DNA from 2 places in the Clostridium felsineum DSM 794 genome. Region 1 is predicted to be linked to the other one. Evidence: a T-box and tRNA genes for the amino acid it is inferred to sense, from the RefSeq annotation. Region 1 holds a T-box; the other holds one or more tRNA genes.
The links. The T-box of region 1 lies ahead of trpS (tryptophan--tRNA ligase). A T-box ahead of a tRNA ligase gene usually reads a tRNA of that ligase, here a tRNA-Trp.
Positions count from the first base shown of each region.

Region 2: it encodes a tRNA-Trp, which carries the amino acid that the T-box ahead of trpS (tryptophan--tRNA ligase) is inferred to sense. The anticodon was not compared.

Region 1 covers NZ_CP096980.1:3,992,438-4,005,243, forward strand. Annotated here, with positions in the region: gene CLFE_RS18655 (Nramp family divalent metal transporter) at 1-1,155, opposite strand, end outside; gene CLFE_RS18660 (MarR family winged helix-turn-helix transcriptional regulator) at 1,280-1,714, opposite strand; gene trpS (tryptophan--tRNA ligase) at 1,859-2,866, opposite strand; T-box leader at 2,930-3,162, opposite strand; gene CLFE_RS18670 (S53 family peptidase) at 3,346-5,223, opposite strand; gene CLFE_RS18675 (hypothetical protein) at 5,522-5,725, shown strand; gene ppk1 (polyphosphate kinase 1) at 5,885-7,897, opposite strand; gene ppx (exopolyphosphatase) at 8,026-9,534, shown strand; gene CLFE_RS18690 (ABC transporter substrate-binding protein) at 9,603-10,619, shown strand; gene CLFE_RS18695 (ABC transporter ATP-binding protein) at 10,639-11,400, shown strand; gene CLFE_RS18700 (ABC transporter permease) at 11,390-12,184, shown strand; gene CLFE_RS18705 (HEAT repeat domain-containing protein) at 12,208-12,806, opposite strand, start outside.
Region 2 covers NZ_CP096980.1:1,158,048-1,170,853, reverse strand. Annotated here, with positions in the region: gene CLFE_RS05630 (HAD-IIIC family phosphatase) at 1-95, opposite strand, end outside; gene CLFE_RS05625 (acyl carrier protein) at 96-347, opposite strand; gene CLFE_RS05620 (3-hydroxyacyl-CoA dehydrogenase family protein) at 413-1,252, opposite strand; gene CLFE_RS05615 (ABC transporter ATP-binding protein) at 1,458-3,185, opposite strand; tRNA gene CLFE_RS05610 (tRNA-Trp) at 3,564-3,638, opposite strand; gene CLFE_RS05605 (hypothetical protein) at 3,812-4,363, opposite strand; gene CLFE_RS05600 (zinc-binding metallopeptidase family protein) at 4,652-6,070, opposite strand; gene CLFE_RS05595 (AraC family transcriptional regulator) at 6,082-6,921, opposite strand; gene CLFE_RS05590 (UDP-N-acetylmuramoyl-L-alanyl-D-glutamate--2,6-diaminopimelate ligase) at 7,042-8,493, shown strand; gene CLFE_RS05585 (methyl-accepting chemotaxis protein) at 8,533-10,566, opposite strand; gene CLFE_RS05580 (tetratricopeptide repeat protein) at 10,811-11,812, opposite strand; gene CLFE_RS05575 (polysaccharide deacetylase family protein) at 11,965-12,806, opposite strand, start outside.

The sequences.
Region 1 (12,806 bases):
CATAACCTTTTTTGAGGATGTAAGATAAATTTGTGTAAATATGGTAATTGGCAATTCAATACTTAAAAGCATCTGAGAATATATTAGACCCTTAAATGGATTACTTATAAAAAATATAACTACAGCTGCTGAAATTAGCGTTATAATAACTCCTACTTTAGTATGACTATCCTTTATATCATAAGGCTCCTTGTATATTCCAGCAAAAATACTTCCTCCTGCCATTCCTGCCGTAACTGTTGATGCTATTCCAGCAAATAAAAGTGCTATGGCAAATATGCCTGCTGAAAAACCTCCTAAAAGTGGCCTTAAAAGTGATTGTGCTTCTGAAAGCTCATTGACCCTAATATTCATTTTAAAAAATGTTGCTGCCGATAATAGTATCATTGCACTATTTATTGCAAATCCAATAAGCATAGAAATAATAGTATCCAAGAATTCATACCTAAGCTGCCTTTTTATAACCTCTTCCTTTTCAAGATTCCACTGCCTACTTTGTATTATTTCAGAATGAAGAAATAAATTATGTGGCATTACAACAGCTCCAAGAACACTCATTATTATGGGCATGGAATTTTTAGGAAATGTAGGCTTTACAAAACTTACCACTGCTGTGTTCCAATCTATTTTTATAAGTAATAGTTCAAATAGAAATGATAGACCTATTATTGAAACAAATCCAATCATCAATTTTTCAAGCTTTTTATAGGAATTAGAAAAAAGCATCCATATAACTAATGCCAGCATAATGAGTGTTCCAAGTTTTATGGGCAATTTAAATATCATGTTTAAAGCAATTGCTCCACCAAGAAGCTCTGCCATTGCTGTAGAAATTGAGGCTATAATAGCGCTATATAATATTATATTAGTAAGCCAGGGTTTAAACCGCTTACTAACTGCTTCTGAAAGACAGTCTCCTGTAACAATACCTAAATGTGCTGCATTGTGTTGAAGTACTACAAGCATTATAGTTGATAGTGTAACTATCCATAAAAGTGAGTATCCATAATCTGCACCTGCTGATACATTTGAAGCCCAATTTCCTGGATCTATAAATCCAACTGTAACTAATAATCCTGGTCCTATATATTTAATAAAATCTATCGCCGTACGTTGTGCATTATGCTTTCCTCTAAATACATTGATTTTTATCAACAGATCACCTCCTAAATATATAATTTCCATAACTAAGAGTATTATTGCAAAAAAATATAAGAAGAAAGATTTATTTTATTACCTATAAGATCCCAAAATAAATCTTTCTTCTCACAATGTTTTATTAATTATTATCTTCCATAGATTTCAGTAAAATTCTAAAGTCATTTGATATATCTTCCTTGTTATCTTCTGGAACATCCCCTAAAATTTTCTTGAAGTATAAATTAAAATCATCACGAATGCTCTCATATATCTTTTGTCCGTTTTCTGTAAGTTTTAAAATTACATGTCTCTTATTTTCAGGGTGTATATGTCTTAAAAGAAACTTTTCATCTACAAGATTATTAACCAATTTATTTACAGAATTTTTGTCAAGATACAATATTTTAGAAAACTCATTAATAGTAATTTCTCCTATTTTCCCTATTTCAAAAATACCATGAACTTCCATTACAGAGATCTCAAGTTCTTCTGCTTTTATATATTCTATTACTCTCAACTTATCTATAATTTTTTGTAAAACATCAACAATACAAAATTTACTCTGAGATATCATTTCACCCACCCCAATTCAGTATACTACTTTATTTACATAACTAAATCAGTTGATTATAAGTACACTCATAATAATATCATCAATTATACTGAATTTCTATAGAAAATTAATAAATGTTACATTTGATTTTCTAATAGCTAAAAATTATTTTTCTGGCAAAATAAATCCAACTTTTCTCATCATTTTAGACACAGTTTTATTGGCTACATAAGATGCCTTTTGTGCTCCTTTTTTGCATATATCCTGAAGATATGACTTATCCTTTAAAAGTTCATTTACCTTATTTTGAATTGGCTCTAATTCTTGGATAAGTGCCTCAGCAACATCTTCTTTAAATTTAGCATAGCCCTGACCTTCATATTTTTTCTCTATATCTGCTGTACTCATACCAGTGCAGCAGCTCATTATATTCATAAGATTTTTTACTCCTGGCTGATCATCGGTATATTTTACAACTCCAATATTATCAGTTACTGCTCTAGCAACTTTTCTTTTTATAACCTCTGGTGGATCCATTATTAAAATAAAGCTATTTGGGTTATCAGAAGACTTTGACATCTTTTTAATAGGCTCTTGAAGACTCATTATCTTTGCACCACCGGTTGGTATATATCCTTCAGGGATCTTAAAGGTTTCACTATAAGTTGAATTAAATCTTTGAGCTAAATCGCGAGTAAGCTCAATATGTTGAGTTTGATCTTTTCCAACAGGAACTAAATCAGCTTGATAAATTAATATATCTGCTGCCATTAAAACTGGATAATTTAAAAGTCCTGCTCCAATACCAGTATCCTCATATTTTTTTGATTTATCCTTAAATTGTGTCATTCTTGAAAGTTCTCCAACGTATGATGTACAATTAAGAATCCACTGAGCTTGAACATGTGCAGGAACATGTGATTGTATAAAAATAGTGTTTTTCTCAGGATCTATCCCTGATGCAATATATGTTGCAATAAGCTGAAGTGTTCTTCTTCTTAAATCTTTTGGCTCCTGTTTTACTGTTATTGCATGTAAATCAACTATACAATAATAGCAATCATATTCATCTTGAAGCTTAACCCAGTTTTTAATTGCTCCAAAATAATTTCCTATAGTAAGTTCACCTGATGGTTGAATTCCACTAAATATTACTTTTTTATTTTCACCCATAATAAATTTCCTCCTATTAATTTAAATTCACAAAAAAATAAAACGCCCCAAAGAACTAAAGTTCTATAGGGCGTAGATATTTCACGCGGTACCACCTATTTTCAGGAGCATAACTCCCCTCAAAATAATGTATATCCTTTAACGCAGGCTACGTTTGAAACTAATAATATAAATTATATACTTTCACTCCAAATCTCAAAGATCCATTCAATTTAATCATAAATACTGTACTTCCACCAAACAACAGTTCTCTTTAATTCTGTTTTTAAATTTACTCTTCTTTTCATCGATTTTCATATGCTATTTAATATAAATGATAATCTTTATATTTATATTTGTCAATATATTTTATTTACTGGAACAAAAACACTAAAAACTGTCAAAAAGTAAAGTTTAACAACCTTATCCTTTTAACAGTTTTTAAACATACTTAATGCATTAATTCTAAAATATTACATTAAATTTTATGACTGCTTGTCCTATTTTCCAAAATTTGTAGTTAACTTTGCAACATCTGGTATACCTAAACCAGTTGCCTGATTATATATTGTTCCTTTTGTACCTGTATAGAAGATGTTGTCATTATCTACACCTGCACTACTAAGTGGAGTTATAGGTGAATTTTTGCTTTGTGCAAATTTATATATTTGTGGATTCCAGAAACCAACCTGTGTATTATTATTATCGTTTATTAAAGCACATAAACCTGCTAGTTGTGGAGCTACTATGCTTGTACCACCAATAGAAGTCATTTCACCATCATAATATATATTATAACCTGTATAAGGATCTGCATTCATTGAGATATCAGGCACATTTCTTCCAGTACCTTTACCTGTAACAACCTTTGGAGCACTATCTCTAGTTACATTTAAAAGAAGTACACCATTAGGATTTGAAGCTGTCCACTGCTCAACGCCTGTATAAGTATTTACACCAGAAACACCTTTTTGATAATCAGGGGTATCGAAGTCTTTACTAAAACCTCCACCACCGCCAACAAAGTATTTCTCTAATTTTCCATTAGCATATAATCCAGCAGCATCAAATGCAGGATATAAATAATCCCATCCCCATGCACGTTCATTGTCTACTTTTACTGGTACACCTTTTACAGTTCCCTGCCAAGCTAATGTAGTACCGCCTGCTGCTGTAATATATGGACTATCAGCTGGATTATCTACAGAAAGCTCATATGAAGCTGGTGTGTCTCTTTGTGAATCATAAGCTCCTGAGTCACCTGCTGCTGCAAACATCGAAATTCCTTGTGCGGCTGCTTGCATATATAATTGATTAAATGCTTCTGCATATTCACGAGTTTCTTGACCTTGTGATGCTGTATACTCAATAAGATCTTCACTTTCTCCCCAACTTGCAGATACTTGATGACATTTATTTTCATTAATTACTTTAGCAAATGCATCTACAAAACCAGGATCTGTATTTGGTCCAACGTATACATTCATTTTGGCATTTGGAGCCAATGCACCTGATTGCTCTACATCAAGTGTAGTTTCATCTGCACCATCAGTGCCAGAACCACCGTCAACATTAGTAACTTTTATACGATTTGGTTTAGCTTTTATTCCTTCCTTCTGCCAGAAAGAATATGCATCATTTGTATTAAATTCTGCTAATGTAACAATACCTATACTCTCATTTTTACCACTAGCACCATTATCATATAGAGGTTGTACATCATAATGTTTTATTAAATCTGAAGGATTAAGAGAAAGTGGACCATTTGCACTTGAAGGTTTTAAATCATTTGGAACCTTTTCAGTTTTTGTTGTATAACTTGAATAGTTACTTAAACCTAAGATACATAGTATATTTTCTGCAACCTTTTTAGGAAGTTTAGGCTGCTTTTTAGTTGCACGGAATGTCTTTCCTTTATACGATGCATGTTGTAATTCAACACCAAAAGCTTTATTTATTTGGTCTACTGTTCCTGTAGCAGTAACAATTAAATTATCTGGATATACTTCGCTCTTAATACCAAAAGCTTTTAAGTACTCAGTTAATGTGTTCATTTGCTTCAAATTGGGTGCAAACGATTTTTTGAATTCAGCTACACTTAAGTATCTTCTATAATTAGAACTTTTAGGTGTGACTGTACTGTTAATATAATTTTGAAGTTCAGGTTTGTTTTGAATTTTCATTACAATATCAATTGTAACCTTAGTATTTGGGTCTACATCCCCAAAAAATGAAGCCTTATCTGTAATTGTATCCGCTATTCCCTCTGAAACTCCAACATTACCTTGAGTTTCTGCATGAGTAATACTTGTAAAACTTCCCATGCTTAAAAGTATTGCTGCACTTATTGACAGCATTGTTTTTGTACACTTATTCATAAAACGTTCCCCCTTTTTTATTAATTTCATAAAAATAGTGTATATTTTTTATTATATACCATATTAATAAATGTTTACAATACCTACATTGATTATTTTTTTGTTATTTGTTTATCAAGTTCGTTAAATTTACATAAAACAAATTTCTAATACAGCTATTTACAATGTATTCACTATAAGTAAACTTTTACATAAATTTCGCAAAATCAATATTTTATTTATTAATATTTTAATGTATTAATATATTATTTCTAGACATACTATAAATGTTCCATAGTATTTGTGAGGAGGGATTAATTTGAATAATAGTAGTAAAACTTACGCTCCTCATATGAGGGATTACTTTGATCAGGATCCTAAAGAGGTAAAATCATATTCAGAATATGATTCTACTATGCTTCCTGATCCAGTAGTTGATCCAATAGTATGCAACAATATAGCTACTTGGGAGTTTGATTATACCTACAATGGGAATGATGACATTTTTAAAACTTCCAATTAATACCTCAGCTGATTAAAGTAGCTCCTAATCCTATACCAAAAACTAAATTTATGTCTCTTTAAAACATCAAATTCAAAGTAACCTTTATTTTCATATAGTTATTTTGAATAAAAATGGGATTGCCTAAAAGCAATCCCATTTTCCTTTTTTAATATATCATTACTTTTGAAAATATTTCTGAGAATCTATAATAATATTATTACTATTTATTTTCTCATAAGTTCCATTACTCTTTAACCTTCTTGCATTTACATTATCCATTAAATATATTTTAAGTTGATTCTTTATAATTAACTTTATTTTCTTATCCTCTATAGGGAATAATATCTCAATTCTCCTATCTAAATTTCTCGTCATCCAATCTGCACTTGAAAGATATACTTTCTCCTTATTCCCATTATAAAAATAAAATATCCTACTGTGTTCCAAAAATCTTCCAACTATACTTATAACATTTATGTTCTTGCTTATTTTACCATAATTAGGTCTTAAACAGCATATACCTCTTACTATTAAATCTATTTTCACACCACTCACTGAAGCTTCATAAAGCTTTTCTATTATTTCCTTATCCTCAAGTGAATTTATTTTAACTATAATTCTAGCATTTTTACCTTCTTTAGCACTTATAATTTCCTCATTGATTAAATCTATAAATTTCTTTTTCATATTAATGGGTGCTAAAAATAGTTTATTTAAATTGACTATTTTAGAACATCCTGAAAGCATATTAAAAATTGATAAAACATCCTTTGTAATAGAATCCTTTGATGTAAATAGCCCTAAATCCGTATAAAAATTAGCTGTAGTCTCATTATAATTTCCTGTTGCCATATGAACATATCTTTTAATTCTACTTCCTTCTCGTCTTACCACAATTAAAAGCTTCCCATGAATTTTCAAACCCACAAGACCATATATAACATGACACCCAGCATTTTCAAGCCTTTTTGCACAAATTATATTGTTTCGTTCATCAAATCTTGCCTTTAATTCCATAATAACCAGTACTTCTTTGCCATTTTCTGCTGCTTCTATTAATGCTTCTATAATTGGTGACTTCTCACTTACTCTGTAAAGCGTTTGTTTTATAGTACATACCTTAGGATCATTTGCTGCCTCCTTTAGGAAATCTACTATATATTGAAATCTCTGATATGGATGAGATAAAAGCACATCCTTTTCTTGTATAACCTTAAAAATATTTTTACCTTCAAATTCTTTAACCTTTTTAGGCTCAAATTTAGGATATCTTAAATAACCATATCCTTTGATATTTGTAATGATATTCAAAAATGTCAAATCTATAGGTCCAGAGATTTTATATATATACTGCTTATCTATCTTTAAATACTCCTTTAATTTCTTAAGAAGCCTTTTATCCATATTTTCCTCTACTTCTATCCTTATAATTTCTCCCCTTTTTCTTCTTTTTATAGAATGTTCAATAGTTTCAAGTAAATCTTCACCTACCTCTTTATCCAGCTTTAAGTCTGCGTTTCTAGTTATTCTATAAGCACTTATACTTAAAATTTTATACCCCTTAAATAATTCAGAAGAAAACATCTTTATAACATCTTCTAAAAGAATAAATTTATTTTTATTAGGAAATTTTACAAGCCTCGATACTGACAAAGGAAGCTGTAATGTGGCAAATACTAAAGCTTTATTTTCTTTCTCAACTAAGAACGCTAAATTAAGAGCCTTATTATTTAAAAATGGAAAATGTTTATTATTTTCAATTGCTATTGGAGTTATTAATGATATTATTTTCCTATTATAATAACTACTTATGTATGTTTTTTCTTTATTATTTAAAGCTTCCGGCTTCACAATTAAAATCTTTTCCTTTTCCAGTTTTTCAGTAAGCTTATTAAAACATTTATATTCTTTATAAATTATAAGTTCAACTCTTCTTCTTATTACTTTAAGCAATTTTATTGTTTTATTTACATTAGCATTAAATCTATTATTTCTACCATTTAGTCTATTAATTAAAGCTGATACCCTTGTCATGAAAAATTCATCTAAATTAGAACTAGTTATTGATAGAAAATAAATCCTTTCTATTAGTGGATTATTTTTATCCTTCGACTCGTCAAACACTCTTTTATTAAACTCTAGCCAGCTAAGTTCCCTACTTATAAAATTTTTACTTTCAAAAGTTTTCATAGCTACCATCCTCATCTGCCTTAAAGTCCTTTATCCTTTAGTATAACTAGAAAACTCTATAATAAACGTATAAAATTCTTCTATTAATACTATGCTATAGTTATAAAAACTACTTAATTATATACGAGGTGATAATATTGAAGCATATTGGAATAATTGATATAGGATCAAATTCCGTACGACTTTTGTTTATAGAACTTACAAGCAAAAATTCCTTTAAAATTCTAACTGAACTTAAAGAATATGTACGACTTGGTGCAGGCTTTGATTCTAACGGAAATATTACTACTGAAAAAATAGCTGAACTACTTGAAATTTTAAATTTATATAAGAATTTTTGTGATAAATTTGAAAATAGTGAACTTATTATAACTGCTACTGAAGCCTTTAGAAAAGCCAAAAATAGAAACTCCATAGCAAAAAAAATTAAAGATACCCTATCTCTAAATATAAGAATTCTATCTGGCAAAGAAGAAGCATATTACGATTATTTCTCTGCAATAAATACCTTGGATATTAAGGATGCTCTTGTAATGGATATTGGAGGAGCAAGTACAGAACTTATATGGATAAAAGACAGAACTTTAAAAGAATGCGTAAGTCTTCATTTTGGAGCCTTGACTTTAACTGAAAAATTCAAACTTAAGAACTCTATAGATTCAAAGCAAGAAGAACTTCTAAAAAAGTTTTTATTAGAAAGCTTTAAAGATATTCCATGGATTAAAGATATTTCTACTTCTACATTAATAGGAATAGGTGGAAGCATTCGAAATCTAGGCAAAATTTCCAGAAGAAATGAAAACTATCCCTTCGATTTAATACATAATTACATCATGTCTTCAAAGTCAGCTGAAGATATTTATAATGAGGTAAAGGACAAATCCACTGAGCAGCGAAAAAAAATAAAGGGATTATCTAAAAACAGAGCTGATATTTTCACTGGTGCTGCTTGTGCAGTTTCATCACTAGTAAAGTTAACCAAAATCAAAAAAATCATAATTTGTAGAAATGGTTTAAGAGAAGGGCTATTATTGTCAAATTTATTTAATGACGAGCCAATAGAAAATATTCTTGATTTTTCAATAAACAACATACTGCTTAATAATAATGCCAATATTAAACACAGCTTACATGTATATAAGCTTACAAAGCTTCTTTTTTCAGCCTTAAAAACTATACATAGAATAGATGCTTCCTTTGATAAAGTCATAAAAACAGCTGCTATGCTTCATGATGTAGGAATTAATATCTCTTTCTACTATAATCATAGACATTCTTCATATATAATTCTAAACTCTTACCTCTTTGGAATCTCTCACAAGGAACGTATCATAAGTGCTTGTATTGCCATTTATCAAAGAAGTGAAAACTTAGACTCAATTTTAGAAGAATATAACAGTATACTTGAAAAAGAAGACATCTACGCAATAAAAATTATTGGAGTACTTTTAAGAATTGCTGCAAATCTAGATAAAGATTTATCTGGCTCTATTTATGATTTAAACTGCCAAATAGATAATGATATTGTTATAATAAAAACTATTTCCGACAGTTCATCAACCTTTTTAATTAAAGAAGCTATGGTAAGTTCATCTCTCTTTAAAGCTGCCTTTAATAAATCACTTTATATAGTGTAAAATTTAATAACTTATCCTCTATAAAATTCATAATATAAAGTAAACATTGTAATATGTGAGGAGGATTCATGAGAAAAACTTGTTTTAAATTTTTACTATTGTTTACTTTAATATTATGTATCACTTCTGTAGGTTGTTCAAAATCTACTGACACCTCATTAATTAATGTAAAACTAAATGAAGTTACTCGTTCAATTTTCTATGCTCCCATGTATGTTGCTATAAAAAATGGTTACTTTAAGCAAAACGGAATAAACCTTGATCTTTCTACTGGTCAGGGTGCTGATAAAACTATGCAAGATGTTTTAAGTAAAAGTGCCGATATAGGTTTTTGTGGTCCTGAACAAGTTATATATATTTACAACAAACATAGAAAAGATTATCCTATAATTTTCGCTAAACTTACGCAAAAGGATGGTTCATTTCTTGTTGGCAGACATAAAGAAAAATCATTTACTTGGAAATCCCTAAAAGGCAAAACAATAATAGGGGGTAGACCTGGGGGTGTTCCTGAAATGGCTTTTGAATATGCTCTTAAAAATAATGGACTTAAACCAGGTAAGGATGTAAATATAATAACTAATATAAGTCTTTCCTCTGTAGGTGGAGCATTTAAAGGTGGTACTGGTGACTATGCTACGTTATTTGAACCTACTGGAAGTCTTCTTGAACAAAATAAGTCAGGATATATAAATGCATCCGTCGGTATTGCATCAGGTTCACTACCATATACTTGCTTCTTCACCACAAAATCTTACATGGATAAAAATCCAAAAGTATTACAAGGCTTTACTAATGCTATTTACAAAGGACAGCTTTGGATGAACAAACATTCAGACAAAGAAACTGCTTCTCTTATAAAATCATTTTTTCCTGGAAGCGACATTAATGTAATAGAAAATTCCATAAAAAATTATAAAAGTATTGGTGCTTATGCATCAGATCCAATCTTAAAAAAAGAAGAAATGGATAGACTTATGACAATAATTCAAGGTTATGATAAAACTATCATAAAGACTAGACCTCCATTTAATACCATAACAAATGAAACTTTTGCAAAAGAAGCTGTAAAAAAAGTAAAGTAAGGTTTATGGAGATGATAAAATGGATAAAGTTTATGTAAAAAATGTATCTGTAAATTATCATTCAGTAAAAACAGAAACAAACGCTCTAAAAAATATAAGTTTTAAAATAAATGATGGTGATTTTGTAAGCATTGTAGGGCCTTCTGGTTGTGGAAAATCAACTCTTTTAAACATAATAGCAGGACTTTTCCCTCCATCAAGTGGTGAAGTTTTTATAGATAGTTCTCTTGTTAAAGGGGTGTCTCCAAAAATAGGCTACATGTTTCAAAAGGATAATTTATTTCAGTGGCTTAATGTATGGGATAATATATCTTTGGGGCTTAAAATAAAAAAAGAGTTGAATGCAAAAACCACAGATAAAATAGAACAACTTCTTGAAAAGTACGATCTTAAAGACTTTAAAAATCATCATCCAAATGAATTATCTGGTGGAATGCGTCAGAGGGTTGCACTTATAAGGACACTGGTTTTAGATCCTGAAGTTCTTCTTCTAGACGAGCCTTTTTCTGCTTTAGATTATCAAACACGCTTAAATGTTGGAAGTGAAATATGTGAAATAATCAAAACAGAGGGAAAAACAGCAATAATGGTAACTCATGATATTGCAGAAGCTGTTTCAATTTCTAAAAGAATACTAGTACTTTCAAAACGACCTGCAGAATTAAAAAAAGATATTTCCATAAATCTTCCTGATATTTCTCCTGTAAAGAGACGTGAATGTACTGATTTTCCACTTTACTTCAATAGCGTTTGGAAGGAGATGGATATCAATGAAGGTTAGTATAGAACATGAAAAATATATAAAAAGTTTAAATAGACAAAGACATAAAATTACTTTAACTAGAATTCTCATATTAATATTTATTTTTGTTTTATGGGAAATTGCTGGTGACTTAAATATAGTAGATCCTTTTCTAATAAGTACTCCTTCTAGAATGCTTGAAAGTTTTATAAAAATATATGCAGAAGGAACTTTATTTACTCATATAGGTATAACCTGTTTTGAAACTGTAATTGGATTTTTATTAAGTACAATTATCGGAACTTTTATAGCAATACTTTTATGGTGGTCAGATTTTGCTTCAAAGGTTCTTGATCCTTATCTTGTTGTTCTTAATTCATTACCTAAGGTTGCACTAGCTCCAATAATAATATTTTGGGTAGGTAATGGAATAAAAGCAATAATCTTAATTGCAGTTTTAATTTCTATAGTTGTAACCATAATAAGCGTTTTAAATAGCTTCAAGGAAGTTGATGAAGAAAAAATCAAACTTATGAAAACCTTTGGAGCTAGTAAATTTCAAATACTAAAAAATCTAATAATACCTTCTTCAATTCCTACCCTTATGTCAGCTTTAAAAATAAATGTTGGTCTATCATGGGTTGGGGTTATAATGGGAGAATTCTTAGTTGCAAAACAAGGTCTTGGTTTTCTAATTGTATATGGTGGACAAATTTCCGAATTAGATATGGTTATGATGAGTATAATACTTTTATCTATCTTAGCTTATTTAATGTATATAGCTGTAGCTATTTTAGAAAAAAAATTAAAAAGAAAATTCTAAATAAAAAACACCAATGAAGATATTTATTTTGTCTTCATTGGTGTTCTCTTATGATTTTTAACTGCACGTTCTAAAGCTATAAATTCTTCTATTTCTGTTCTAACTGAAATATTATCCTCAACCTTAAGCCTATTTTTTAAGGTTTCTATTATTATTTCAAAGTTTTCTTTTGATGCAAGTTCACTTAATATATTTACAACTGCACATCTAATTCCATAGTATTCGTCATCTAAATCCTTCATTAATAATTTTAAATATTCCTCTTCACCTATAACATATAGTGCTCTATAAAAATTAATTTTAACCCATTTAACTTTTTCATTTTCAAGTGCTTTTATAAGGAATTCCTTTATATCATAGCCTATTTTCACTGCAATCTCTGATATTGCCATTGCTGCATATCCTCTTACCAAGTAGCTTTTGTCTTCTACTACTTTATGCTTTAAAAATTCCACAACCTCTTTTGAAGTACTACTACATATAGACTCACATGCATTAGTTCTAACTAACTCATCTTTGTCCTCTAATAGCATAAGTAATATCTCTTCACTAGCTTTAATATTTTGATATGCCAAAACTTCAGCCACTCTACACCTTATTTCACTGTCAGGATTTCTTGAAA
Region 2 (12,806 bases), 2.1 Mb from region 1:
TTATTAACACCATCAATACTTTCTTCTGACAAAACCCCTTTCCATAAAGTATTATCCAAATCCCAAACAACACATTTAATTTTTTGTTCAGACATCTACTTATCTACCTCCACATTCTTAAGTTTTGAATTCAGTAAATTTTCAATTGAATTAATATTCTTAAAATTTTCAAGATCAAGTTCATCATTATTTATAGTTACTTCAAATTCTTTTTCAACAAAGCTTACAAGTTGCATGGCAAACAAAGAATTAACAAGCCCCTTTTCAAAAATATTATCATCATCATTAACCTCTGTCATATCCATAAATTTACCAAAAAAGTTTCTAAGTTTTTGTTTTATATCCATATTAATTGCCTCCTTAATAAATATTAAATATATAATTTATATAGCTATTTAAGTAATAATCTATCTTAATATTTATAAAATCCTTTTCCTTCTTTCCTACCTAATTCACCAGCATTAACCATTCGCTTTAGAAGGGGACAAGCACGAAATTTTGAATCTTCATATTGGTCATATAATATTCTAAGAGAATCCAAAACTGTATCTAATCCAATTAAATCGGCTGTTTCTAATGGACCCATCTTATGACCAAAAGCCTTCTTGAAAATATTATCTATCTGCTTAGGCGTTGCAACATTTTCATATACTAAAAACGCGGCTTCATTCATAAACAAATGTGATAGTCGATTTGATACAAAACCTGCACTATCATTTATTACTTCAATTGATATTCCAATATCCTTAAGCAGGCTTCCTATGATCTCAATTGTTTCTTTTGAAGTACGTCTTCCTTGAATCACCTCAGCAAAATTCTTTAATGGTACTGGATTCATAAAATGAACACCAATAACTTTATCCATTCTTTTTGTAAAAGCTCCTAACAATGTAATTGGTATACATGACGTATTGGCCATATATATACAGTCTTTCTTACATATCTGTTCTAATTTTTTATATACATTTTGTTTTATTTTTTCATCTTCAGGTACATTTTCAACTATGTAATCCACATCTTTCAACTCATCATAAGATAGTGATGTATTAATATTTTTCATAACATCATCAATATTTACTTTTTTATTAAACATGCTTGCAAATTTTAAATTTCTTTTAATTTCATTTACTGCAGAATCCAAGATTTCCTGATTAATATCAACAAGGATAACTCTATAGCCAAACTCCGCAAAACGTTGCGAAACACCTCGTCCCATAACACCTGCACCAATTACTCCAATACACTTATTCATAATATCCTCCATATAAATTTATTATTTCTATTCTAAAATCCTTAATATCTACCCTCCAATCTTTTAAACATAATATTTTACGTAAATGTTTATTCTTAATTTTCAAAAAATTCATTATGCTCTTATAATATATTTTTTGTAAATCACATTATTAATTGTTAAATAATGCGTAATTATATTATTTTTAATTCTTACAAATACAACTTTAAATTTTTGTAACATTATATAATGAAAAGAAGTGATTTTTTTGTTCCATCAATTCCTGAAATTTTCCCATTTCTGCTATATTGCCATCACGAAGAACTATTATCTTATCATATTTCTTCATAATTTCTTCATTAAATTTATGAGTAACTATTATTTTTGTAAGTCCTTTAAGATTAAGAATTGCATTTTCAACTTCATATGATGTTTTATTATCAAGAGCTGCTGTTGCTTCATCCATAATTATCACTGGAGTTTCTCTAATAAGGCAACGTGCAATAGATATGCGCTGTTTTTCACCTCCTGATAGATTAGAACCTCCTTCACCACTACTGTAATCAATTCCTTTTTCTGATATTAAATCCGATAATCCTGCCATAGCAACTGCATTATTAAATTTATCCTCACTAAATTCTTTAAACATTGTTATATTGTTTTTTATACTGCTATCAAAAAGAAAGACATTTTGCTGTATAACTGAAATAACATCATATAAGCTATCTAAATTAATGTTTTTAAGCTGCTTTCCGTCAATTAATATCTCTCCTTTATAGTCATAATAATACCCTAATAATAACTGTATCAGTGTAGACTTTCCACATCCACTGCTTCCTACAATGGCATAACTTTTTCCCTTCTCAAATTTCAAATCTATTCCCTTTAATATGGTTTTTTCAGTATTATAAGAAAAAGATACATCTTTCATAATGATAGACGAACCTACACTACTAATTGATATTTTTTCATCCTTCTCTTCTTTTTCACTTATAACATTAGAGATTTTTTCTATAAGCGTTAAAGAAGCTTTTTTGTTAGTTAGAAGAGGAAAAATCTTTTCAACAGGACCAGTTGCATACTGAGATAATTCAATAAAAGCAATTATTGCACCAATAGACATTATATTTTTGTAAGCAAAATATGAACCTACAGTAAAAATCATAGTTACTACTAATATTGTTGAAAATGTACTAGCAAGGCTTACAGAATCATTTGTATCACGCCTATCTCGTTTAGCTTCTTCAAGTGATAAATTTTTTTTTCTAAAAAGATTAAGTACTTCTTTCTCTGCTTTAAAACTCTTAATTAAAATAAAACCATTCAACAAATCCTTTACTTGATCAACAAAACTCTCTCCCTCATCTGATGTTTTTCTTTCTTTTAATACAAGATGTCTACCTAATATTAATGACAAGGTTATTGGTATTACACAAGCTAATATTACACAAATTGCCAAAATTAAGTTTAAATAAAGCATTGCACTCAAAGCAATAACGAACATTAAAGTTTGTTGAATGATTTGAAGTGTTCCATCTACATAATGTAATTCAATAGAGCTTAAATCATTAGAAAAAGTATTGATAATTCTGCCTGTAAACTCTGTTCCGAATTCTTTAATGGATTTACTTAATATTTTTCTAAAAATATAATCTTTAAAATTAGATAATGCTAATTTAATATATCTATTTTTCAAAACTTTTTGTGCATATCCAAAAGTACCATATAATACTAATATTGAAACAATAAATACTACTGCTAATTTTATACGTGAAATATCTTTATACTCTATTGCATCTATAGTAATCATCATTAAAAATGATACTGAAATAGATACTATAGAAAAAATTGTTTGAGTTATTATAGTTGCAATAAAATTAAGTTTGTTATTTATCATGAACTGTCTTCTACACATTAATTGTTGATTATCATAATTTTTATAATCCACTTTCACAATTACATTCTCCTCATATTAAATTTCAATAGAGTTTTAATTTTATATTTTATTTACCTGAGTATATTTTTGTAGCTTATATTTTTTAACTTATGCAATTTCCCACCACCCTTATAAAATAAATTTACGGTTATCCAAATACATATTACAAAATACTTTATTTCAATCTTTAAAATTTTCTAAATATTTATGCAATTTTACATCTGTATCCACTTTTTATGATTTTTATCTAAATTATACCTTTTTTGTTTGTTAATTTCAATTTTTTTTTGTAAAATCTACTTTAATTTTTTTTAACAAATGCTATCATTTCTACATTAATCCAAAATCAAAAAATAAAAAAACGCCTCAAACACTTGAGACGCTTAAACTTTAATTTGGCAGGGGCACTAGGATTTGAACCCAGAACCAATGGTTTTGGAGACCACTACTCTACCGTTGAGCCATACCCCTATATTCAGTTTTAACCTTACAGTAATTTCTATAAAGCCGCTACCGACAATAAATATTATATTATATATAATGCAAGCTGTCAATATAAATTTGTAATTTTCTATACAAAAAAGTTATTTTGCTTTATAACCTTTTAAAAAGGACTATAAAAATAGCCCCTTTTATGTTATTAATTACTTAAGGTAATTTCCCGATTTAAAGGATGCATATCCATTTGTAAACGAAACTGATATGTATCCATTTTCATCACTATCATTTCCCCAAATATATTCTTTATCGGTTGTACCTGTTCCTGTATCGTTTTCTTCTGATACAGTTCCATCTCCACCTAATAATGCTTTTATATCATCGTAGTTTTGTTTACCTTTTATTTTGTAGTACTTATTCTTTGATACTTTTATTTTATTATCGCCAAGCTTATATTCCATTTTCTCTATTGCCTTATTAGTTGAAGTACTATATGTAACATCTATAAATGAATAATCATCATTTTTCCACTTATATGATATTTTACCTTGCTTATCAGAATCCTTTTTTCCTGCTCCTAGGATTTTTTTAGTTTCTTCATAAGTCATTCCAACCTTTATCTTTGTAAATTGTGAATAGTTATATTGTTTCGAAGGCACAGGCTTATCTGCTGTTTTTGAGGCAGCACATCCTGTTAAACCTACTATTGTAATTACTCCTATTACTATGGCTGTCATTTTTAATTTAATGTTTTTCATTTTTTGCTCCCGCCTACATATTTATTTTTTAATACATATCAAACAAAACCAAATTGCTCCCTCTTAAAAGTTTAAGAAGGAGCAATTCAGGGTATATTCAATTTCGTGGTTTTTTTTATGAGATAAATATATCATTTTCTACAGTTTTCGTCAATACTTTTTTATTATTTTTTAAATTAAAATTAATTTTTTATTTGAAAGTTTTCCAATATAAATTCTTCTTTTACTTTTTTCGTAGTCTTTAATATGTACTCAGCTTTTTCGTTACAAAATAACTCTATTGAATTGTCATTCCTTAATAATCAGCTGTAAAATTCCAAAGCTCTGCTCCTCCACTTCTCCTATTTCCTTAGTTTTATCTATTTCTTCGATTACCTTTACAAAGCTTTCTATCTGCTCCAACATAAAATCTATATCAAGTTTTTCAATATGACCACTTTCTTTAACTGAGCACAAATATTCAGGAGCAGGAACTAAAGATATGGTAGGTATTTTAGCATTGTACAAAGGCTGCCCTTCTCCAAAATAAATATTAGCCTTTGGTTTTAAGGTAATACTCCTCACCTTACTTCTTCCACTTAAAGAATTTAAATATATTTTATTCATAAGCTTATTTCCTGTATATACAAGTTCAAGCTCTAAATCTTCTGCCTTCTTAAACTCTCCCTCAACATCAGTCCACCCAGTACAGCCAAGGTGCTCTATTGTTACCCCTGCCACTGCTTTTTTATTATCTTTCTTTCCATCCCAAAGCTCTTTATGGTTTTCTAGCCATCTTGTAGTTGCTTGACCCTTTATTCCAAATTCCGGTATTCTAAAATGTCCCGATACAAAAACAAATACAAGAGTTCTATTTCTATACTCCACAGGTATTTTAGAGAAATACTCTGCCAGCATTAAAAGGGCTGCACCACCGTTCTCTTCTACCGCATTAGGTCCATCTGTATGTGTATTTACTATAATAGTTTCTCTCTCGTTTTTTCCTTTTAACACAGCATATATAGTTTCACTGGCTGCTTTTTCTTTTTGAGCTTCTAATAAAAACTTTGCCTCTACTCCATTTTCAGCTAAACTTTTTAACTTTTCTCCTATTCTTTCATTTACCCACAAAGCTGGACACTGTCCGTAAGGCGTTGTAAAAGGCAGATACTGCCCTCCTATGCTTTCCTCTGATAAATTTTTCCATATGCATACTACCCCTAAAACTCCTTCTTCCGCTGCTTTTTTTAAATTAGGACCTTTAAGCACCGAACCTATAACTGAATTCACAATTTTTTTAGGCAGCTTAGCTTTTCCTTCTGGATAGCAGCATCTTTTCTTAAAAAATAATCTTGCTGGCAGTTTAGGTACAGCTACCTCCACCAAAGCAATTTTCCCCTTTGCTTTCTTAAAATCTTTAGAGTTCTTTACATAAACTAATTGCCCAATAGCTTCACCTTTTGTCTCTCCTGAATAAGGATAGTATGAAGCTACCTCCACTTCTTCAAACTGTCCACTATTATTTTTTATGGAAAGTCCCCATCTTTTAGCTTCCCATTTCTCAAAGCTATGTTCATCCTTAAGAACTTGAAAATCTAGCTTTATAAGTTCCTCTTCAAAGTATTTTATTAATTTTTTATGAGCCTCACTACCTGTAAATCTTGGTCCAAGTTCGTTTATTTTATTTTGGTGAAAAATTACTTTATTCCTATTTAAAAAATTCTGCATAATTTCCTCCCTCAAATATTATTACAAAAGTCTCTTGGTGATTTCCCAAAAAGTTTTTTAAAAGCACGAAAATAAGATGAATAGTCCTTAAATCCACACTGAAGATATGTTTTAGTTATTGTTTCTCCATCTTTTATCATATCCTTTGAAAGCAGTAATCTTTTTTGAAGCACATAGTTATGCACAGTATACCCCGTTTCTTTTTTAAATTTGTGCATAAGATAATATTTACTTATAAAAAATCTTTGAGCTATATTTTCTATTGAAAGATCGTTATTCAAATTAGTATTAATATATTTTAATATTTTTTCAATCTGTTTATCATACTGAAAAGTGTCCTTATCCTTCAAATAGGATTTTGCCAAATGGACTCTATTTAAATAAACAATAAGCTGCATAAAAAGCGAATTACTTAAGAGTTTACTTCCAAATTCCTCTGACACAATAGATTCTTCAAGGGAATTTATTATAAACTTAATATTATCCTTAAACTCATTTTTAAGTCTTACAAGATTAAAACTCTTTTCCTTTGCCACCTCAAAGCAATTAGCAAGATTACAATTGTCATAATTATGTTTTTCTATAAATTCAGAGTTTGCCCATATAATTATTCTCTCATAAGTTTTCTTTGAATCAATAATTGGTTTATGCACATCATGATTATTTACAAGTAGAATATCCCAAGGCCTAAGCTCGTAGGCTTTTCCTTCTATAAGGTATGTAACCTTTCCAGATATAAATATTATTATTTTATTAAAATCATGGTAATGAAATTCAAAGCTTTGACTTTTTTTATCCTTTAAATGAAAAAGCTGAAAATCTTCATTAAGATACCCTTTTTTCTTGTCCATTTTAAACACCTCAAAAAAATCATATAGCATTTTTTGCAATGTATCAAGCAATTTATACACTATTCATTGTTAAAATTTAATATATACTAGTATATAGAATGTTTATATGGAGGGTTTCACATGAAATTAAAAGAACTTTTGCATAACCTTGATTACAAAATAATAAAAGGGGACGTTAATATAGAAATAGATGGTATAAGTTACAATTCTAAAAAAGTGAAAAAAAATTATGCCTTTGTCTCCATTAAAGGAGCACATTTTGATGGTCATGATTTTATTAAAGAAGCTGCGCAAAATGGGGCTGCTGCAGTCATAATAGATGATGCTTTTTGTGATGATATAGAAAATGTAACTTTAGTAAAAGTCCATAATTCTAAGGTAGCTTTAGCATGCCTATGTAATTTATTTTATGAGGAGCCCTCTAAAGAACTAAATTTAATTGGAGTTACTGGTACTAATGGAAAAACTACTGTTATTCATTATATACGTGATATGCTTGAAGCTCATGGTGAAAGCACTGGTACCATAGGAACCTTAGGTTACGAATTAAAAGATAAGGAAATAAATGTAGAAAAAATTAATCCTACTACACCGGAAGCTTTAGAACTGAATCAAATATTAAGAGACTTTATAGACAAGGATGCTAAAAATGCTGTTATGGAGGTAACCTCTTCTGCTCTAATGAAACATAGAGTTGACTTTTGCAGCTTTAAGGTAGGTGTATTTACAAACCTTTCTCAGGACCATCTTGATGAACACGGTACCATGGAAAACTATAAAAATGAAAAGATAAAGCTATTTAAAAAATGTCCTGTTGGTGTAATAAATCTTGATGACAATATTGCTGCAGAGATTATGGCAAAAGGAACCTGTAAGTTTTTCACTTATGGAGTTTTAACTAAGGCAGATCTTACAGCTAAAAGCATAAGCTATAGTCCAAATTCCGTATCCTTTGAGGTTAAATATAAAGCTTTATCCTCAAAAATCACAGTAAATGTACCTGGTGAGTTTACTGTTTACAACACTTTAGCTGCTATAGGAAGTTTACTTTGCCTAGGTTTTCAATTTGAGGAGGTTTTAAAATTAACTAGTCATATAAAACCTGTTTTAGGAAGACTAGAAACCGTGAAAAATCCTTTAAACAAAAATATTATAATAGATTATGCTCATACTCCTGATTCGCTTGAAAAACTACTAATTATGGCTAGAGAAATGACTAACGGGAAAATTATAACAGTATTTGGCTGCGGCGGCGATAGAGATAAAAGTAAAAGAGGTCTTATGGGCATGGCCGTTGGAATTCTTTCTGATTACTGTATAATAACCTCCGATAATCCTAGGCACGAGAAACCTGAGGATATTATAAGAGATATTGAACGAGGCATGCAATCCATAAATTCTTCCTACGAAAAAGTTACAGATAGAAGAGAAGCAATTAAACGCGGTATTGAAAACCTAAAGGAAGAGGATATTTTAATAATAGCAGGAAAAGGTCATGAAGATTATCAAATTATCGGTAACACAAAAATTCATTTTGATGATAGAGAAGTTGTTACTGAATTTTTAAATTAAAATAAAGCCTTCTGTTTTTAGTAAGCAGAAGGCTTATTATTATATTTTATATCTTTTTATTTCCCCTTGAAGTTCTACAACTATTTTAGTTAAAGCTTCTGACGCCCTAACAATTTGTTCCATTAAAGCTGACTGTTCCTCAGAAGCTTCTGCAATTCCCTTTACGTTTTCGGAGGTTAAATCTGCTGCACCTGCTATATTTGAAACATTATTTGTCATATTATTAGAACTATTATATATTCCATCTACTTCATTCACTACATCATTTATCTTATCAGATACTTGTTTTACTGACTTTACAATCTCCTCGAAGGAATTTCCCGCTGTCTTTACTAAATTACTTCCCTTATCTACTGCTTCAGCTCCTATTTTCATGGATTCTATAGTGTTATTTATTTCAAGTTGAATATCTCTAATTAAAATTCCTATTTCCTCTGCTGCTTTGCTAGATTCCCCTGCTAGCTTTCTAACTTCATCTGCAACTACTGCAAAACCCCGTCCAGCTTCACCTGCACTAGCCGCTTCAATTGCAGCATTAAGTGCTAATAAATCTGTTTGCTCTGATATACTATTTATGATCTCAATTATACTATTAATTTTATTTGACTTATCCTCTAGCATATTTACCTTATCTACACTTTCGTTTACGTTCTTTGCCATTTTATCTATTTGTTTCACAGCTTCACCTATAAGCTTATCTCCATTTCCTGCTGCCCTTGAGGCAAAATCAGAAAGCTCAAAGGTTTTAGAAATATTCTCTTTAATATTCTTAATTGCCTTATTTATACCTTCAACTCCCATTGACATAGATCTAGTACTGCTTGCCTGCAAATCCACCTTTTCTGATATCTCAGCCATGCTATTTGAAACCTTTGCTGATGCCATTTCTGTCTTTTCTGCACTCTGTTTAAGTTCTTCTGAGGTACCTACAATATTATCAAGATTAACTCTAAAATTCCTAAATACATTTTTTAGATTTTCAGCCATTGTATTTAAGTTTTTAGTCATATCTCCTAATTCATCCTCAGATGCTACCTTCATAGTATTTGTAAGATCACCCTCAGAAATAGTTTTAGAAAAGTTGTTAACCTTAGCTATATTCTTTGTTATATAATTACCATAAACTATAATAGTAGCAGAAACTAATATTAGCATACCAAGACTTAACAAAATCATTATATTTAGCAGTGAATTAAGTGATTTGTATATTTCTGATTGTGATATAGTTATTGCTAAGATCCAATTAGTTTGTCCAATAGAAGTATAATATACCAACCTTTTATCACTTCCATCAGTATAATTGCTGCTCCCACTTTTACCACTTAATATTTCTCCTGATACTTCAGAAAATTTACTATCCTTTTTGATGCTTTGCTTCATAATCTTATCTTTGCTTCCAGTTATATAAAAGCCTTCTTTAGTTAACAAAAATGCTTTTCCTGTGTTGCCTATCTTTAAACTATCTACCATGTGTTGAAGCTTATTTAAATTTATATCAGCACTAGTTTCCCCTATAAAATTATTATTTTTATCATAAAAAGGAACAGCCGCAGTTGCCATAGTAATTTGGGTCGCAGAATCATAATAAGGTGGTGTCCAATTCACCTTACTGTTTTTACTATCTTTATACCAAGGTTGACTAGGATAATCATAATCCGCTGTCATATAATCCTCTGTATAAACTAGCTTGTCTCCGTCTTTATACACATAAGGTCCAAAGTATTTCATATCACTTTTAAATTTCCAAGGTTCATACCAAATACCTACTCCAAAAGTGTCAGCATTTATTTCTGAATATTTACTAAGTAAGCTTTTGTAATCTTTATTAGTTATAGTAAAATTATCTGCCTCTATAGTTCTTGCAAGGGTTTCTGCTACCCTTTGATGCCCTTCAAGTTTGTTTGTAATTGTCTCTTTTAATTGATTTATATTATTAGTCATTTTCAAATCAATTTCTTTATTAAGCATATTTCTGGAAAAATAGTAGCTAACTGATATTATAATCATCAATATAACAACTATAACTGGTAATACTGATACTAAGGTTCTTGCCCTAACACTTTTAATCTTCATTTATAGCTTCCTCCATCCAGTTTTAACTCTCCAATTTTTATATAAAACATAAGTTCTTTTACAATACAAAACACGCTAACATTCTTACTTTAAATCTATTATCGAATTTTGTATTATGAATTTTATATTATATAGCCAGATGGTTTTTGGAAATTTATATACCTTTGTATAATTTTTTCATATAAAGACAAAAGAACCACTGGAGATACGTTTTTTGTATTCTCAGTGGTTCTTCTATTGAAAACTAATTTGCATTGAATATTTCTTTAAATTTATCATAATCCTTAAGTACATCAAAAGCTGGCTCTTCTTTTATATCATCAATATAATCGCTATCATAATTTAAAGCTATTTTTAAATTTTCACAAGCTCCATCCTTGTCCCCATTTTTAATAAGACATATAGCCTTCTCAAAATATATTTCTGGGTCTTCCGAATCTATTTCTGCTAAATTATCATAACAGCTTATGGCACTGGAATAGTCTTCTTTCTTCACGTACATATCTCCCAGTGCAAAATAGTTTCCTTTATTCTTAGGGTTTACTATTATATTGTCTTTAAAGGTACTTATAGCACCATCTACATCATGAAGGGATATATAGCATTTTTCTATATAGTAGGATGCTTCCATGTCACTAGAGTCTAGCTTATAATATTTTTTAAAATATGTTAAACTTTTGTTGTAGCTTTTTTCTTTATATAAACTTAAGGCTTTTCCCCAAATAGCTGTTTTGTCAGTCGATTTCTTTTCTATTGCCTTAGTGTAATAACTTTCTGCCTTTTTATAATCCTTTAGTCCAAATAATGCAGTTCCCTTATTGCTGAGCTCTTCTGCTGTATTAGGCTCTTTCTTCAATGATTGATCTGCATAACTATTAGCAAGCTTATACATCTTAAGATTGTTATACGCCCAACTCATATTATTTAAAATAGCATCATCATTAGGATATTTTTCGTTTGCTTTTACTAATTGTAGTAGGCCTTCTTCATTTTTCCCCTGTGCTACAAGTACATATCCCTTATCACAAAGTGCTACCCTATCATCAGGATGCTTCTTTAAGTAATCATCAACTATTTTCATTGCCTCTGTATACTTTTTATGTTCACATAGTATTGTTATTCCTTTTGTATCAACACTAGATGATTTTTTATTTAAATTTTGTAGATCTTTTAAATCATAACTACATCCACTTAAGCAAGTTGCTAAAAGCATTAATGCTGCAATTTTTTTCTTATATTTTATCATATTTCTTCCTTCGTATCTGGCAAAACCAGTTATTTTAATTGGTTTTTATGTAATATATTATAGTTAATTTTACCACGTTATTATAATATATTAGAAAGATTATATCAAGTATATTTTAATCATATTAAAAATATAAGAAAAATTTCTATCGATTATGATATAGTTCTAAACTCATATCCTTGATTTTTAAAATATTCTATTATTTGTGGAAGAGCCTTAGCAACTTCTTCTTTACCATAAGTGTCATGCATTAATACTATTACCTTCTCTTGGCTTCCAGCACTTTTTTTGACTTCTTCAATTAATTCCGCCGCATTTTTCTTTTTACCTTCTGAATCAAAATCAGAAGCATTCCAATCTATGTTATAAATACCTCTTTCATTTAACTTAGCATCAAGTTGTGGTAAATTAGGGTCATGATAATAGGTTCTTGACATATAACCTCCAGGCATTCTTACTACTCTTGTATTAAAGCCTTGTCCTAATATGCCTTTAATAATATTATTAGTTTCATCTACTTCATTAATAAAGCCATCTACATTTGTTTTGTTTTGAGGATAAAGTATCCCCATATTATGAGAATAAGTATGATTAGCTATTGCATTTCCTTCATTATAAATTCTTTTAACTAAATTTCTACTTCCTTCACTAACATTTATCTCTTTTCCAACTAAAGAAAATGTAGCTTTTACATTATATTGTTTTAATGTATCTAATATCTTTGGTGTTACTGTTAAGGATGGACCATCGTCAAAAGTTAGAAACACTACTTTTTTTCCATCATTGCTTACCTTTTTATCTATTATATCTTTTACTTTTGCTGCATCATAAGTATACTTTTGTCCTTCTTCATTCACATTATTCCATTTATTTTCTATTACATTTTTTTTCTTTTCTTCTTTATTAGTTATTTTTTTATTATTTTTCACTTTAACCTTATGAGCGGCCACTGTTTCATTGGCTTGTACCTTTTTAGTGTTATATTGTTTATATC